4 regions of the Allobosea spartocytisi genome follow, and region 2 is predicted to be linked to each of the others. Evidence: riboswitches for the same ligand, from Rfam matches in the RefSeq annotation. Region 2 holds a riboswitch; each other region holds the start of a gene.

Region 1 (4,205 bases), on a different contig from region 2:
CGGACGCGCAACTGCTCGGAGATCTGCAGCGCGGCGAAGGCTTCGACCCCTTTCGTCTCGGCCTTGCCGACATTGGCATAGGAGTTACGCGCCGCATTGGTGACGATCAGGTTCTCGATATCGTTCTGGAACCAGGTAGCACCGAACTGGACGCGCTTGTCGAAGAGCGGCTGCTCGAAGCCGATGTCCCAGCCCTTGCTCTCCTCAGGCTTGAGGTTCGAGTTGCCGAAGAAGTTGAAGCCCGGCCGGTAGTCGATGAACAGCTCGGCGAGCGTCGGCGCCTTGAAGCCGGTGCCATAGCTCGCCTTCAGCTTCGTCTCGGTGCCCGGCACGATATAGGCCGGCGCGATCCGATAGGTGGTGTGACCGCCATAGCTGTCGTCGTGATCGTGGCGGATGTTCGCTGCGAGGAAGAACCGATCGGCGAAGCTGACCTGATACTCAAGGTAAGCCGCCTTGTTGCCGTTCGAGGCCGTGAAGCTGGGGGTCTCCAGCCGCTCGCGCTCCCAAGAGAGCCCCCCGATCAGCATATGGCCCTTGGCGATCTCGAAATCGCCCCGCCAGTCGAGCTTCATGCGCTCACCAAGGTTCTCCGTCGGCAAACCAAGGATCCCGAAGGCGTTGGGCGAGCGGTTCGAACGGTCCTGATTCGAGTAGGAGATGCCGAACCGGTTTACGAAGCGCCCGCCGAGCGGGTCCCAGACCACCTCGCCGCGAGTGAAGGCTTGGGCGTAGTTCGAAAGTGCTCGATAGGGCGTCGGCCGGCCCGGGAAGCCGGCATCGTAGGTCGAGCGGAACTGGCCGTCGGTATAGCGGCCGACCCAGTTGACGCTGAGCGTGTCGGTCAGCGCAAAGCCGAGGCGCCCGGAATAGCTATAGGCGTCATAAGCGTTCGGCTTAACGCGCACGCCCGGCGGGATCAGGTTCGGCGGCACCGAATCGGTTGAGTCCGAGCGCATATGGGAAACGTTGAAGACGTAATTGAAGCGATCGTCGCCGCCGCTGAATCCGGCCGCCTGGTTGAAAGTGCCGTGCGATCCGGCCTCGATGCGCGCCGTTGCCTTCGGCGGACCCTCGCCACGCTTGGTGGTGATCGAAATCACGCCGCCGATGGCGTTGGCGCCGTAGAGGCCGCTCTGGGGGCCGCGCAGCACCTCGATGCGTTCGATGTCGTCGGTCAACATCGAGCCAAAGTCGAAGGAGCGGTTCGGCGTCGAGGGGTCGTTCGCCTCAATGCCGTCGATCAGAACCTTGACGTGGTTCGAGTTGGTGCCGCGCATGAAGACCGAGGTCTGGCCGCCCGGACCGCCGATCTGGACGATGTTCAGCCCCGGCACAGCGGCAAGCGCCTGCGGCAGGGTGCGGCGCTGCTGCTGCTCGATCTCCTGAGCGGTGACCACCGTGACGGAGCTCGCGACCTCGCGCACCGGAGTCGGCGTGCCGGTCGCGCTGACGACGATTTGGTCGAGCGCGATGGTTTCGCCGGGGGCCTGGGCACGGGCGGGATGAGCCAGCAACGTAGCACCGGCGGCAAGGGACAATGCGATGACGGAAGACGAGCCGCGCTGCGCGGCTCCGGAAAGGCGGATCACGATGAGACCTCGGGCGTTGACGTCTGTGGCACGTCACCGCGAACGCGATCTCCCGTTCACTCCCGGCAGGGAGCAGACAGTCGAGCAGCGATCGAAACACCCCGTTCGAACGTGTTCGCGTGTGACCACGACTGACGGCAGGTCTCCTGGCTCGCGGGTCGTCGCCTTGTCACCGCCTTCCCAGGGCCGAGGTCCCAGTGGCGTATGGCGATAAGGCTCGCCGCTTACAGTTGCGGGGGCAGCCGCAGCATAGAATGGCAAATCATCCGCACTGCGTTCCCTTTTGATCCCGTGAGGGAACCGTCGCGTTTACGAGTAAGGCGGAAAAGTGGCGGGGTCAATTGGCAATGTGGCGCGGTCGTGCCGAGCCGAGTTGGGATCGGATCTCGCGCGCAAATTCGTGGCGTAAGTGTCTGTTATTGTGTGGTATTTCGGCGGCGCGTTCGGCAAAAACCCAGCTTCGGAGGGACGTGCTCCCTCGGCAAGCTGCCTTCAGCGGGCAGCGTTCTCTAGGGTGCGGGTTCCACCGTCAGTGTCGCGTCGTGTTGAACTCTCGATGAGATTGCAACACGGATCAGAGGTCTAGGATCTCCTTCGCAGCGATGGATCCGAGCTGCGGCAGAAACCCGTCGTCCTCGGCGATCGCCTCGCCTTGCGAAAACACCGTCAGGATGAACTCGGCACCATCTGGCAGAACGGCTCGAAGCGCGTCGTGGCGTCGAAAATCGGCGCGCTCGTCGCCGAGCCAGCGGGTGCGTCCCGCCTTCGACCAGATCTGCGTTCCGGCAGGCATGCCGCCCGCGAGATAGCCCGTGACCTGATAGGCACCTCGCGGCAGGAAGGGACTAGCGAGATCGCGGGCGAGTAGATTCTGGACCTTCTCTCGGCTCGCCTCGGTCAGCACCGAGCCATGGAAGATCGCATGCATCAGACGGGCCATGGCAATCGGCGTGAGCGCATTGTGCCCGGCCGGCGAACAATCGAGGCCGATCTTTTCACGGCCATAGCGCAGGTCGTCCATCAGCTTCTGATTGAGGTTGATGCCGACTAGCTCCGGCCAGCCGAGCTGCGCGAAGAAGCGATTGACCATCTGGCGCCGCTCGCCCCATTCGGTCATCTCCGGCTCGGAAAGCAGCGTGTCCCCGGTCGTTCCGGATAGCAGATCGATGACATAGTTTGTCGCCGAATTGGAGGACCAGAGGATCATGTCGCGCATGGCGCGATCCAGTTCCTCGTGCTCGGTGAGTTGTCCTGCCTCAAGTGCGGCCTGCGCGGCGACGAGGAAGAAGACCTTGACCAGCGAGCAGGGATAGCTGCGCCAATCGGGCCGAAAGGCAGCGCCCTTCGGCCGCCCGCTATCTCTGGTTGGCTGTAGCAACACGAAGCCGAACTGCTCGGCCGGGACGCCGCGTTCGCGGAAGATGGCTTCGGCCTTCGCCGTCAGCAATGCGCCGATGCGCTGCAGGTTTTCATCCGTATCGAAAAAGCTCATGGCGCACCTGTCGGAGGCGGATCGGAAAAGGAGGTCAGCCCTTGGGCCGAAGGGCGGTGTCGAGGCCTTCGCCGATCAGCGCGAAGGTGACGCCGGTGTAGATGATCGCGAAACCCGGGAAGGTCGCGATCCACCAGGCATCGAACAGGAACTGGCGTCCGTCCGAGATCATCAGTCCCCATTCCGGTGTCGGCGGCTGGATGCCGAGGCCGAGGAAGCTGAGCGAGGTCACGGCGAGGATGGTCAGCACCACATCGGCCATCGCGTAGACGATCGCCGGATTGACCGCATTCGGCAGGATATGGGCGGTGACGATCCGCGGTGTCGTGCAGCCGAGGCTGCGCGCCGCCTGGACGAATTCGAGATTGCGCAGCACCAGAACCTCGCCGCGTACGATGCGGGCGAACGAGATCCAGTTCACCAGAAGGAAGGCCAGGTAGAGATTGGCCTCGCCCGGCCCGAGCACGCCGACGATGGCGATGACGAGCACATAGAAGGGGAAAGCCCAGAAGATGTCGGTAATGCGCATGATGAAGGTGTCGACGCGCCCGCCGATGAAACCGGAGATCGCGCCGATCATCACGCCGAGAAGGGCCGGCGCGACAACGCAGATCAGCGCGACCTTGAGGTCGACATAGCCGCCGGCCAGCACGCGCGAGGCGACGTCGCGCCCGAGATCATCGGTGCCGAACCAGTTCGCCAGGGAGGGCGGCTGGAGCGTGTTGCCATAGTCGACCTCGAAGGGATCGTGCGGCGTCCAGATCTGGCCGAGCGCGACGAAACCGGCGAGCAGAACCAGCATGGCGAGCCCGACGAAAAGGCTCGGATTGGAGCGGAAGCGGCTCATTGGCTCATTCCAGCCTGATACGCGGATCGGCGAGCGCATAAGCGAGATCGGTCGCCAGATTGATCAGCACGACGAGGACGGCGAAGACGATGGTGAGCCCCTGGATCAGCGGATAGTCGCGGGAGAAGATCGACTCGACGAAGAGCGAGCCGAGCCCCGGCAGGGCGAAGACGGTCTCGATCACCACCGTGCCGCCGATCACCCAGCTCGTATGAGCGCCAAGCACCGATATCGATGAGATCAGCGCATTGGGCAGCACATGGACGCCCATCAG
Region 2 (4,205 bases):
ACCGCGGCGATCGAGGTCTCGTGGAAGCCGACTTCGGAGACGATCCCGCGCGCGGCGGAGAGGATCGCCTCCCGCTTGCCGGCCTTGCGCGGTTGCTTTGGCGTTCCGTCGGCCATGCGGGCTCCGAATTGAACTTGAATTCAGATTCAATTTGAGAGCGAATGCCGCCCTCGTCAAGAGGCTCGGGAACTCCTCTCCTTTCCAGGAGAAGAGTAGGGGGAGGTGTTCGGAGCGAAAAGGTCGGCTTGAATCCAGCCGCGCTGTGAGCACTAGCGGAACTGGTCCGACTCCCACACCTCGCCCTGCCCTCTCCTTCCAGGAGAGGGATCCTCGCGCCTCGACCGGGACCTCCGAAGTCACGTCCCAGAAAGACGACGCTTCCGGCTTCCCGTGCCAACCTGCGAGGCAACGTTAGAACTCGATCCCTTCCTGCGCTTTCACGCCGACGGCGAAATGATGCTTCACCAGCGTCATCTCGGTGACGAGGTCGGCCGCCTCGATCAGCTCTGGCTTGGCGTTGCGGCCGGTAACGACGATGTGGAGGTCCGGCCGGCGGGCGCGGAGCACCTCGACCGCCTCGGCGAGCGGCAGATAGTCGTAACGCAGGGCGATGTTGAGCTCGTCGAGCACCAACAATCTGATCTTGGGATCGGCCATCAACTCCCTGGCCTTGGCGAAGGCGCGCTCGGCGGCGGCGATGTCGCGGGCCTTGTCCTGCGTCTCCCAGGTGAAGCCCTCGCCCATGCTGTGCCAGCTCACCTGATCGCCGAAGGCTTCGAGCGCCCGGCGCTCGCCGGTCGACCAGGCGCCCTTGATGAACTGCACCACGCCGATGCGCCAGCCATGGCCGAGCGCGCGCAGGATCAGGCCGAAAGCCGCCGTCGACTTGCCCTTGCCGGGGCCGGTGTTGACGATCAGGAGCCCCTTCTCGAGCGTCTTGGAGGCGACCTCGGCGTCCTGCACCGCCTTGCGCTTCTCCATCTTCGCCTTGTGGCGGGCGGCATCTTCGCTGTCGGTCATCTTTTCATCCGCATCATTTCACGCGCATCGGCAATCCGGCGACCATGAAGACCACGCTGGCAGCGCGCGCCGCAAGCGCCTGATGCAGCCGCCCGGCCTCGTCGCGGAAGCGGCGGGCGAGCGCGTTCTCCGGCACGATGCCGAGGCCGACCTCGTTGCCGACCAGAACGAGCGGGGCGCAGACGCGCTCGCAGGCAGCGATCAAGGTTTCCCGGGCGGCGGCCGTATCATGCTCTGCGAGGATCAGATTGGTGAGCCAAAGCGTCAGGCAGTCGACCAGGATCGGACGGCCCGCCGGCTGGGCGGCGATGGTCTCGGCCAGATCGAGCGGTGCATCGACCGTCTGCCAGCCGGCGGGCCGGCGGGCGCGATGCTCGGCGATGCGCTCGCGCATCTCGTCGTCATAGGCCTGGGCCGTGGCGATATAGCTCCAGGGCGCCGGCAACGCCTCGATCAGCGCCTCGGCATGGCGGCTCTTGCCGGAACGGGCGCCGCCAAGGACGAGGGTGAGATGGGGGATTTCTTTCTGCATCGCATCGGCCGCTGGTTTCACGAGCCCTCATCCTGAGGAGCCGCGTGAGCGGCGTCTCGAAGGATGTTCCAGAAAGCTCCGGAACCATCTGGAGCATCCTTCGAGACGCGCCTGCGGCGCTCCTCAGGATGAGGGCTCGCGGATGACACGTCCTTTGCATTGCACAGCAGTCCGCCGAAGGCTAATGATCGTCGCTGACGGTGCCTCCGCGAGGAGGTGAAAAGGGAACGCGGTGCGAGACCGCGGCTGCCCCCGCAACTGTAAGCGGATGTCCTTCGCCATCGGCCACTGGAGCGCACGCTCCGGGAAGGCGGCACAAGGGCGCCAAATCCGCGAGCCAGGAGACCTGCCGTCGACCCGCAACGATCCAACCGGCTGCCGGCGGGGCGGCTACGGAGAACAGTCATGAATACCGTTTCGGTTTCCACCTCACAGATCAGCGTCTCGGAGCGGGTGAAGGCAGTCGCCGCCGCCCTCATCGTCGGAATCGCATTGGTCTATACGACCGGTTTCGCGGCCTCGACGAATGTCCACAACGCCGCGCACGACACCCGCCACGGCCTCGCCTTTCCCTGCCACTGAGGGAAAGCCATCATGGTCACGCGCGTTCTCACGGTCAGCATCCTGGCCGGGCTCCTGGCTGGCTTGATCGTCGCCGCCCTGCAGCATGTCACCACCACCCCGCTGATCCTCAAGGCGGAAACCTATGAAAACGCCATGCGCGACGGAGCGAGAGCGCATCTCGCCTTCGCGCAGGGCGAAGCCCGCATCATCCTCGCCCATGGCGGCGCCGATCACGCCGAAGGGGCGGAGCATGACGAATGGAAGCCGCAAGACGGTGCCCAGCGCATGCTCTTCACCAGCGTCGCCACCATCGGCACCGCGATCGGCTTCGCGGCGCTGCTGCTGGCCGGCATGCTCGCGGCGGGCGACAGCATCGACCCGCGCCGCGCGCTGATCTGGGGCGCCTGCGGCTTCCTCGCTTTCGGCCTCGCGCCGGGAATGGGGCTCGCTCCGGAACTGCCGGGAGCCGCCTCGGCCGCCCTGCAGGCGCGCCAGCTCTGGTGGCTCGCGACCACCATCGCCACCGCGATCGGGCTGTTCCTGTTCCTGCGCTACGAGGCGCCCTGGCTCAAGCTCCTGGCCGTCGTCGTGATCCTGCTGCCGCATCTCGTCGGGGCGCCGCATGCGCCGACGCCGGAGAGCAAGGTGCCGGCCGAGCTCGCCGCGCATTTCACCTCGCTGTCGCTCGGCATCCAGGCCGCGCTCTGGCTGGTCACCGCCTTCATGGTCGGCACGCTCTGGCCCTGGATGAGCCGCCGCGCGGCTGCGGCCTGAGGATAGCGGTGCCTTCGGGCGCCGCGCGAAAGGCAAACCAGATGTCCGAGGGCGACCTCACCATTCATGTCTGCACGGCCTGCCGCCGTGCCCGCGCCGACCTCCCCGATGGTTACGACCAGCCGGGGCTGGCGCTGGCCGAACGCCTCGCCGCTCAGCTCGCAGCCAAGGGTAGCACGATCCCCGTGCTGCCCGTCGAATGCCTCGCCGTCTGCAAGCGGCCCTGCACCATCGCGCTCAGCGCCGACGGCAAATGGACCTATCTGATCGGCGACCTCGACACCGACACCCATCTCGACGAGATCGTCGGCGCGGCGGAGGCCTATGCCGCCAGCGCCAACGGCATCGTTCCCTGGAAAGAACGACCGCAGTCCTTCCGCAAGGGCGTGGTCGCGCGCGTGCCGCCTTTGCCGGCGCGCCAGCAAGGATGACATCATGAACGCTCCGCAGACCGCCAATCTCGGCAAGACGCCCTGCACGATCATCACCGGCTTCCTCGGCGCCGGTAAGACGACGCTGGTGCGCCACCTCCTCGAAAACGCGCAGGGCAAGAAGCTCGCCGTGCTCGTCAACGAATTCGGCGATCTCGGCTTCGACGGCGAATTCCTCAAGGGCTGCGGCATCGCCGGCTGCAGCGACGAGGACGTGGTCGAGCTGCCGAATGGCTGCATCTGCTGCACCGTCGCCGACGATTTCGTGCCGGCGCTGGAGAAGCTGCTGAATCGGCCGAACCCGCCCGAGCATATCCTGATCGAGACCTCCGGCCTCGCCCTGCCGAAGCCGCTCGTCACCGCCTTCAACTGGCCGGCGATCCGCTCGCGCGTCACGGTCGACGGCGTCATCGCCGTGGTCGACGGGCCGGCCGTGGCCGAGGGCCAGTTCGCCGATGATCCGGAGGCACTCGCGGCACAAAAGGCGGCCGACGCCTCCGTCGAACATGACAACCCGCTGGAGGAGGTGTTCGAGGACCAGATCCTCTGCGCGGATCTCATCCTGCTCAACAAGAGCGACCTCGTCGACGAGGCCGGTCGCGCGCGGGTCAAGGCTGAGATCGCCGAGCATCTGCCCAAGGCAATCAAGATCGTCGAGACCTCCCATGGCAAGGTCGAGCCGGCGCTGATCGTCGGCCTCGGTGCCGCGGCCGAGAGCGATCTCGCCGCCCGCCCTTCGCATCACGGCGAGGGCGAGCACGATCACGACCATGACGATTTCGACTCGGTCGCCGTGCCGCTGCCGGCGGGCCTCACGCCGGAGGAACTGACGGCGCGCGTCGCCAAGGCAGCCGAGGCCGAGGGCGTGCTGCGCCTCAAGGGCT
Region 3 (4,205 bases), on a different contig from region 2:
TCGCGGGCGTCCGAGAGGATGTCGAGCGAGTCGATCGGCAGGATGCCCTTCGACCAGAGCGAACCCTCGAAGCTCGGATAGCGCCCGCGCTCGGCGGCGAGATCGACCGAGGCCTGGATCGCATGGAAGCTGATCACTTCCATCGACGTATCGGCGAAGGCGACGGCGCCTTCCGAGGCCGCCGGCAGACGCAGTGTCTGGAGCGCGTCCTGGAAACCCATCAGCCCCAAGCCCACCGGGCGATGGCGCAGGTTCGAGCGGCGTGCCTCGGGGATCGTGTAGAAATTGATGTCGACGACGTTGTCGAGCATGCGCATCGCGGTGGTCACGGTGCGGGCCAGGCGAGCCTGATCGAGCCCATCGGGCGTCACATGCGCCGCGAGGTTCACCGAGCCGAGATTGCAGACCGCGACCTCGTCGGCCGAGGTGTTGAGCGTGATCTCGGTGCAGAGGTTCGAGGAATGCACCACGCCGGCATGCTGCTGCGGCGAGCGCAGATTGCAGGCATCCTTGAAGGTAATCCAGGGATGGCCGGTTTCGAACAGCATGGTCAGCATGCGCCGCCAGAGGTCGAGCGCCTTCACCCGTTTGAAGACCTTGATCTGGCCAGCGGCTGCCTTCGCCTCATAAGCCTCGTAGGCCGTCTTGAATGGCTTGCCATAGAGATCGTGCAGGTCCGGAACCTCGTCCGGCGAGAACAGCGTCCAGTCGCCGCCGGCCTCGACGCGCTGCATGAACAGGTCGGGAATCCAGTTCGCCGTGTTCATGTCATGGGTGCGGCGGCGGTCGTCGCCGGTGTTCTTCCGGAGATCGAGGAACTCCTCGATATCGACATGCCAGGTCTCGAGATAGGCGCAGACCGCGCCCTTGCGCTTGCCGCCCTGATTGACGGCGATGGCCGTATCGTTCGCGACCTTCAGGAACGGCACCACGCCCTGGCTCTCGCCATTGGTGCCCTTGATATGGGCGCCGAGACCGCGCACCGGCGTCCAGTCATTGCCGAGGCCGCCCGAGTACTTGGCGAGCAGCGCATTGTCCTTCACCGCCTTGAAGATACCGTCGAGATCGTCAGCGACGGTGGTCAGGAAGCAGGAGGAGAGCTGCGGGCGCAGCGTCCCGGAATTGAACAGCGTGGGGGTCGAGGCCATGAAATCGAAGGATGAGAGCAGATCGTAGAATTCGATCGCCCTGCCCTCGCGATCGATCTCGCGGATGGCGAGACCCATGGCGACACGCATGAAGAAGGCCTGCGGCAGCTCGAAGCGGTTGCCCCGGACATGCAGGAAATAGCGGTCGTAAAGCGTCTGGAAGCCGAGATAGTCGAATTGCAGATCGCGCTCGGGCTTGAGTGCAGCGGCGATGCGGGCGATGTCGAAGCGGCCGAGCTCGGGGTCGATCAGCTCGTTCGCGATGCCGGTCTTGAGATAGGCATGGAAGTAGTCGGCATAAAGCACTGACATCTCTTCCTGCGTCGCCTGCTCTGCGCGGCCATGGACGAAGCTCAGTGCCTCGCGACGGAGCTTGTCCAGCAGCAGGCGCGCGGAGACCTTGGCGTAGTTCGGCTCGCTCTCGATCAGCGTGCGGGCGGCAAGGATCGGCGCCAGTGCCAATTCGTCGAGCGAGATGCCGTCATAGAGATTGCGGCGCGCCTCGGTGAGGACCGGCTCGGCCGAGACGCCGTCGAGATCGGCACAAGCCTCGCGAACCACCTTGTCGAGGCGGCCGGCGTCGAGCGGGATAAGCGTCCCGTCGGCGAGCTTCATGTGCAGCAAGGGAGCTGCGGAGGCGACAGGCTTCGTCTCGGCAACCGCCCTCGCCCGCTCGCGCGCCCGCTCCTCGCGATAGAGCACATAGGCACGGGCGACCTTGTGGTGTTCGCCGCGCATCAGGGCGAGCTCGACCTGGTCCTGCACATCCTCGATATGGAAAGTGCGGCCGGTCGCAGCCCGGCGGGTCAGCCCCGCGACGACCTGCTCTGTCATCTCCGCGACGGCTTCGTGGATGCGGCGCGAAGCGGCGGCGTTCGATCCTTCGACGGCGAGGAACGCCTTGGTCAACGCCACGGTGATCTTCGAGGGATCGAACGGCGTCACCGCGCCGTTGCGGCGAATGATCTGGTAGCCGGGCTCGCTCGCAGCGAGCTTCGACAGTGTCGGCTCTGCGGCTGACGGAGCGGCGGCAGGCCGCTCGGCTTCAATGGAAAGAGACATCGGCATCAACCCCAAATGTTGGGGGCAAAGGCCAGAGCGGTTGCGTCGAGAAGGCGCGCGGCACCATAAGGCCGCGACCTGCCAAGCGCACCACCGGGACACCCCGCCCGAGGACGTATACGAGGTCGCGGCAGGTCTCCTGGCTCACGGGTCAGCGCTCTCGTCCCGTCTTCCCAAGGCCTTGCAGCCTCAGTGACTTATCGTGGACGTGAACTCGCCGCTTACAGTTGCGGGGGCAGCGCCGGTCTCTCACCGGCTTCCCTCTTAGCTCTCGATCTTGCGATTCGAGAGACCATCGACCACCAGATCTAGTAGCTAAAGGGCATCGCCTGTCAACAGGTCGTGACGCCGCCGTCCGGCGCCTGTGAAGATCGGGGATCACCGCGCGGCCTCCGGCCTACCCTGTTCGTGCTGTTCGGCAATGACGTCGGCTCTGCCTTCGCTTCGGCGAAACCGCGTCGAGCGATGCTTCGCGCCTCAAGCGCTAGCGCCCCTTCGCCGCCCGCCATGATCGACGCACGCCCCGTTCCCGAGCTTCGCGCAATTCGCGACCGCCACGAGCTGTCTGCGATGGCTGCCGAGCCGCCCCAGCGTATCGCGATAGCGCGTCTCAGGCCGGGTCACACGGTTGCTGTCGGTCGATTTGGCGCCCGGCTGATTTTCCGAAAATATTGCGAGATAAAACCTTCCATTTGACAATGTGTCTTATAAGTACCATGATAGAAACATCGATCTAGGCCGAACGAATTGGCCCCGCGCTTTCATCGCGCACTGCTGACGAACTTCCTGCTCAAATCGAAAAATGCGCTGCACCCGCGGCGCATGAACAATAGCCTTTACAGGAGGTCAGCATGGCCAGTGGCACAGTTAAGTGGTTCAACACCGACAAGGGTTTTGGTTTCATCCAGCCGGAAGACGGCGGCCAGGACGCCTTCGTCCATATCAGCGCCGTGGAGCGTGCCGGTCTGCGCACGCTGAAGGAAGGCCAGAAGGTCTCCTATGAGCTGGTGCAGGACAAGCGCTCCGGCAAGGTGTCTGCGGACAACCTGCAGGCCGAGTGAGCTAGACGCCATCCGGCGCGTCAATCGAGATCAGCGGCGACCGCGGATGTACCGGCGCCCGTTCGATTGAGCGGCGGATAGCCACGGAGGGGTCGGGATCAACCCGGCCCTTTTTGTTTGCATCAGAAGGGAAATTCGAATGCAGGTTCTCGTTCGCGACAACAACGTCGACCAGGCGCTTCGCGTCCTCAAGAAGAAGATGCAGCGTGAAGGCGTGTTTCGCGAGATGAAGGCGCGTCGCGCCTACGAGAAGCCGTCCGAGCGGCGAACCCGCGAGAAGGCCGAAGCCATCCGCCGCGCCCGCAAGGCAGCGCGCAAGCAGGCTCAGCGCGAAGGATTGCTGCCGATGCCGAAGCGCGTGGAACGGCCGGCACGGCCCGGGCAGGCCCCCGCGCAGGCACGATAGGCGAGGATTTGGGCTTGGGCTTCAATCCGCAGGATTTTGCCGATGGCCGGGCCTGCTCGCCAGGCCGAACCGGCGAGGATCGAAGCCGAGCCCCACGCAAGGTTCTGCCCGAAGCCGTTCGATCCATGCAGGAGCGTGCTGCCGGAAAACGCCGCTGACGCCCTGGCGTCCTGCGTTCGAGAAGGAGTTTGCCGATGTCGAGCAACAGAATTCCGCCGGAAGAGGCGCAATTGCGGGCCCAGAGCAGAGCGACGCTCGCAGCGCAACGCCGCGCCGAGGCCGAAACGGCCCTGGAAGCGTTGCGGGTGGAACAGATCGCCGTCCGCGAGCGCACCGCAAAACTGCGGGCCTTGCGGCTCGCCAAGGAGGCCGCCGACGCCGAGGCCGCCGCGGCGGTGCCGCCAGCCAAGACGCGAGCCAAGCCCGCCAAGACCGTTGTTCGGCGGAGAACCGCTTCTTCCTGATCTCCAACCGGAGGATGGCGCGCGAGGCGTTGCCGTCAGTCTTGGTCAGCAACCCGGCAGCCGA
Region 4 (4,205 bases), on a different contig from region 2:
GCCCCGCCCGCTCCGGTCGCCAGGAGCGCGACCACCGCGAGCGCGGCGCAGGAGCCGATGAAGGCGCCGGCCGAGACCGTCAGCGCCGTGCCGCCGATGCTGACGCCGAGGATCAGCACCGCGACGGCGCCGGTCGAGGCTCCCGCCGAGATGCCGAGAACGTAAGGCTCCGCCAGGGGATTGCGCAGCAGCGCCTGCAGGATTGCGCCTGAGAGAGCGAGCGCGCCGCCGCACAACCCCGCCATCAGCGCCCGGCTGAGGCGATAGTCGAAGATCACGCCCTGCTGGATCGCGCTGACGGGCCAGTCGAGACCGAAGAGCCCGTTGCCGAGCGCCTTCAACGCCGTCTCCAACGGGATGCGCATCTCGCCGATCGTCACCGCCAGCGCCACCGCGAAGGTGAGCGCCAGCAGCGAAACCAGCGCGACGGCGATCCGCGCCGGCCAGTTCGGGCCGTGGGCTGCGTGGCTCAAGGAGTCAGACCGAAGCCGGCGATCGCCTTGGCGAGCGTCTCGATGCCGTCCACCGTATCGAGCCCGGCGCGGGTCGCTCCGACATCCATGATGACGATGCGATTGTTCTTCACCGCGTCGAGCTTGCTGGCGACGGGGTCGGTTTTCAGGAAATCGAGCTTCTTCTCAATATCATCAGCCGGAAAGCGGCGGCGATCCATCTTCACCGTGACGATGACCGCGGGATTGGCGGCGGCGGTGCTCTCCCAGCCGACCAGCGGCCATTCCTCATTGGTCGTGATGATGTTGCGCGCCCCGAGCTTCGACAGGATGTAGGCGGGCACGCCGTTCCTGCCGGCCATGAAGCCGTCGCCCTTGATGTCCTTGCTGGAGAACCAGACGACGACCGGCACGTCCTTGACCTTTGCATCCGCCACCGCCTGGACCGCCTTCTCCTCGCGCGCCTTGAGCTCGGCGACGAGCGTCTCGGCGCGGTCGGACACGTCGAAGATCTGCCCGAATTCGCGGATGTTGCGATAGACCAGCTCCATCGTGAACATCTGTGTGCGCACACCGTCGCCGCCGCCGGAATTGTCCTTGCCGACGCAATCGGTCGGCGAGACATAGGTGGGCACCTTGACCTTGGCGAACTGATCGCGCTTGCCGACGATGCCGTTGGGGCCGACATGCCATTCGAACATTGCGGTGACGAGGTCCGGCTCCTGCGCGAGAACCGCCTCGAAGCTGGGGTCGTTGTCGGCGAGGCGCTTCACCTTGGCATTGACCGCCTCATAGGGCTTGGCGATGGGCGAGAACCAGACGGCGGTGCCGACGACGCGATCGCCGAGGCCGAGCGCATAGAGGATCTCGGTCTGCGTCTGGCCGATTGAGACGACGCGCTTGGGCGCGGCGGTGAAGGTGATCGTCTCGCGGCAGTTCTCCAGGGTCAGCGGGTACTGGGTGGGCGCTGCGCCGGCCGCGCCCGCGGCCAGGCTGCCGAGGAATGCCAGGACGGGCCATTGAAGCAGGCGGACGAGAGGGCGCGCAATCGGCACAGAGCAAGCCTTATACGAAACATTGTTACATTTCTGATAGGGCGAGCGGCGCGCAGCCGTCAAGCTCCCCGCGACAGCGCGGCCGGCGGTCTTCATGAACATGGACTTCATCGCTCCCCGAGATGACGGATGCGGGAGCTGCGCAGGATGCGGACGGATAACGGCCGCGCGGCCATCACCGACACACACCTCCGGAACACCCCGTCCGAAAGACGTCTTCGATGACCGGGGCAGGTCTCCTGGCTCGCGGGTCGACGCCGGTTCCGCCCGGCCTTCCCGGCGCGGCACGCGCCAGTGGACGATGGACGGAGAGCTCGCCGCTTACAGTTGCGGGGGCAGCCTCGGCTTTGGCGCAACGCGCCTCACCGAATTCCCTCTTAGCTCCAGGCTGAATCTGGAGAACCTCGATCACGTCCAACCTATAAGGTCGTGCCGCACCGTCAAGCTCGGTTCGGGACCATCATGATCGACGTCGATACGCCGACGGCACTGTAGATCTGGGGCCCAGGCGCGGCGGCTTCGCAGACCGGTGTGATGTCCGGGCTTTCTCCGCTCGACGCAGCGTCACTGGCTATGTTGCTGCCCGGGTTTCTGGTTCGCCCTGCCAGGAGATCGGTTCACTGCGGGCGTGACCTTCCGGCAGCCAAGATCTCGCTTGCGGCGATTTCTGCCACGCGGCATCCCGTCTTGATACTTACGTAAGGTAATGTTTCTGAAGAGAGGCCGAGCTGCCATCAGGCGGGAGCTTCCGAAAAGCGAGGCTCATTTCGCTTGTCGCGGAGCGGAACGGGGGTAGCTCCGATTCTCCTAAAATATGATAAGTAACTGATATAAATTAGATTTTTATTTAATCTCTGTCGCCGAGCCGGCGTCGTAAACGGATCGCGTGTCGCCTCAAGGAGCTACTCCCTTTGCGCCGACGGGAACCCCTTTGCTCGCTTCACGGTGCAGTGCACCAAGCGTAAGCTGAATAGTACTGTGGGTTGAGTGAGGGTATAGCCGTGTTGCCGAATGCACAGCTCTCCGCGACAGAATTGCAGGATGCCGCTCAAAGGATCAAGGTCCTGCGTCGGGCTGCGACCGAACATGCTGTGGAAATCGGCCGCGAGCTCCTTCGCGTCAAGGAGCGGCTGCCCCACGGGGTCTTCGTCAAATGGGTCGAAAAGGCGTGCGAGTTCAAGATCAGGACCGCGCAGGACCTGATGAAGCTGGCGCGCGGCGCCGATTCCGATGCGAATGCGAAGCTCGTCGCGCTGATGGTTCCATCGACGCTTCGTGTCTATCTCGCCAAGACGACCCCGCCGGCGGTTCGCACCACCATCCTGCAGCGACTCGAGAATGGTGAGCGCGTGTCCCGCAGCGAGCTGCATTCGCAGGTCGTGGATACGCGCAAGACCAGGATGGAGGCGGTGCAGCGTCCGGCGCAGGAAGGATTCTCCTCGTCGTTTCTTCCCCCGCGCGAGCTTAACGGGCCCGCCGAAGGGAGGCGAAACGACCCGGGCGCGGACCGGGCCCGCAGGGTGGCTGAGCTGATTTTGCGGCGGCTCAGCCCGGAGGATTACGGGCTCATCATGGAGGAGATGAGCTGGGAGGTCTGGAACAGAGCCTTTGTCTGGATGAGAGCGGCGCGTGTTGTGGACGCCGAGCATCTGGAATTGGCTTTGCCCAGTACAGCGACGAATCAATCGTGCGAATTCGTTCCTGCAAAGCTGCAGTGAAAAATATCGAAGTTTTATCGTGACTTACAGCCCGCGTATTCGCGTTGTGTGACTTGCGAACGCCGTCTTTGAGGGAGCGGAGTTCCTGCAAAGACATCAAATGGTCGGTGGATACAGATCGGAAGCCCAATGTCGGTCTATATTGACGAGCGCCAGCCCTCCACAACATTCGGCCTTCTCAGCCTACGCCGCCGCTGGAAGCTCATTGCCGCATGTGTCGGTCTCGCGGCGATGCTTGGCCTGCTCTACACGGTGCTGAGGCCAGCGAGCTATACGGCGTCGACGCAGCTCCTGGTCTATGTGAAGGAAGTTCAGCCCGGCCCCGACCTCGTCATTTCCCTCGGGCGCGCCGATCTCACGCAGGTCGAGAACGAGAGCGAGGTCATCCGCTCGCGCGGCACCCTGGCTAAGGTCGTCGGGGCGCTGGACCTGACCGAGGATTCCGAGTTCGTTCCCGCGGCGACGGTGCTTCAGGGGCTCGCCCGGTGGCTTTCCGGCACGTCGCCAGCAACCTCCGACGAGAGCCGCGCGAAGCAGGAAACCGCCATCGAGTCCCTCGCCAGGAGCATCGCGGTCAAGCGGGTCGGAACCAGTCACACGATCCTCGTCGACGTCACGACCTCCGATCCGGAGAAGTCCGCGCTCATCGCCAATGGCATCAGCCAGGTCATGCTTCAGGCGCGTCTCAACGCGGAGCAGGATGGCGAGCGCTCGCCATTGCTGCGCGAGCGGCTGCAGGGGCTGGGACCCAGCGTCTATGTGATGACGCCGGCGCTCGCTCCGGACAAGCCCAACGGACCGCGGAAGATCCTGATCATCATGGCTACGGTCATGGCCGGAGTGGTGATCGGGGCGGCGCTGGCGCTGTTTCTCGACTTCCGGGACAAGACGATCCGCAGTGCCGCGCAGATTCAGCGTTTCGGCCTGGAGTGCATCGGCGCGATCCCCTTGTTCAAAAGCGGCAAGCCCGCGATTTCGAG

What was found. A riboswitch is a leader RNA that binds a small molecule or an ion and turns the genes downstream of it on or off. The one in region 2 is predicted to bind cobalamin.
Region 1: another riboswitch for cobalamin. It lies ahead of IED13_RS16330 (TonB-dependent receptor plug domain-containing protein); the one in region 2 lies ahead of IED13_RS05650 (CbtB domain-containing protein).
Region 3: another riboswitch for cobalamin. It lies ahead of IED13_RS00590 (ribonucleoside-diphosphate reductase subunit alpha); the one in region 2 lies ahead of IED13_RS05650 (CbtB domain-containing protein).
Region 4: another riboswitch for cobalamin. It lies ahead of IED13_RS27775 (ABC transporter substrate-binding protein); the one in region 2 lies ahead of IED13_RS05650 (CbtB domain-containing protein).

What each region holds. Positions count from the first base shown of each region.
Region 1 covers NZ_JACXWY010000009.1:196,293-200,497, reverse strand. Annotated here, with positions in the region: gene IED13_RS16330 (TonB-dependent receptor plug domain-containing protein) at 1-1,592, opposite strand, end outside; cobalamin riboswitch at 1,712-1,912, opposite strand; gene IED13_RS16325 (serine hydrolase) at 2,167-3,084, opposite strand; gene IED13_RS16320 (ABC transporter permease) at 3,119-3,931, opposite strand; gene IED13_RS16315 (ABC transporter permease) at 3,936-4,205, opposite strand, start outside.
Region 2 covers NZ_JACXWY010000003.1:60,563-64,767, forward strand. Annotated here, with positions in the region: gene IED13_RS05635 (TetR/AcrR family transcriptional regulator) at 1-116, opposite strand, end outside; gene cobO (cob(I)yrinic acid a,c-diamide adenosyltransferase) at 412-1,020, opposite strand; gene cobU (bifunctional adenosylcobinamide kinase/adenosylcobinamide-phosphate guanylyltransferase) at 1,034-1,552, opposite strand; cobalamin riboswitch at 1,735-1,920, shown strand; gene IED13_RS05650 (CbtB domain-containing protein) at 1,958-2,134, shown strand; gene IED13_RS05655 (CbtA family protein) at 2,147-2,890, shown strand; gene IED13_RS05660 (DUF1636 family protein) at 2,932-3,321, shown strand; gene cobW (cobalamin biosynthesis protein CobW) at 3,326-4,205, shown strand, end outside.
Region 3 covers NZ_JACXWY010000001.1:135,049-139,253, forward strand. Annotated here, with positions in the region: gene IED13_RS00590 (ribonucleoside-diphosphate reductase subunit alpha) at 1-2,210, opposite strand, end outside; cobalamin riboswitch at 2,323-2,523, opposite strand; gene IED13_RS00595 (cold-shock protein) at 3,062-3,271, shown strand; gene rpsU (30S ribosomal protein S21) at 3,411-3,677, shown strand; gene IED13_RS00605 (hypothetical protein) at 3,872-4,141, shown strand; gene IED13_RS00610 (sarcosine oxidase subunit gamma) at 4,177-4,205, opposite strand, start outside.
Region 4 covers NZ_JACXWY010000041.1:15,526-19,730, forward strand. Annotated here, with positions in the region: gene IED13_RS27770 (FecCD family ABC transporter permease) at 1-473, opposite strand, end outside; gene IED13_RS27775 (ABC transporter substrate-binding protein) at 470-1,501, opposite strand; cobalamin riboswitch at 1,720-1,929, opposite strand; gene IED13_RS27780 (DUF3102 domain-containing protein) at 2,509-3,225, shown strand; gene IED13_RS27785 (Wzz/FepE/Etk N-terminal domain-containing protein) at 3,355-4,205, shown strand, end outside.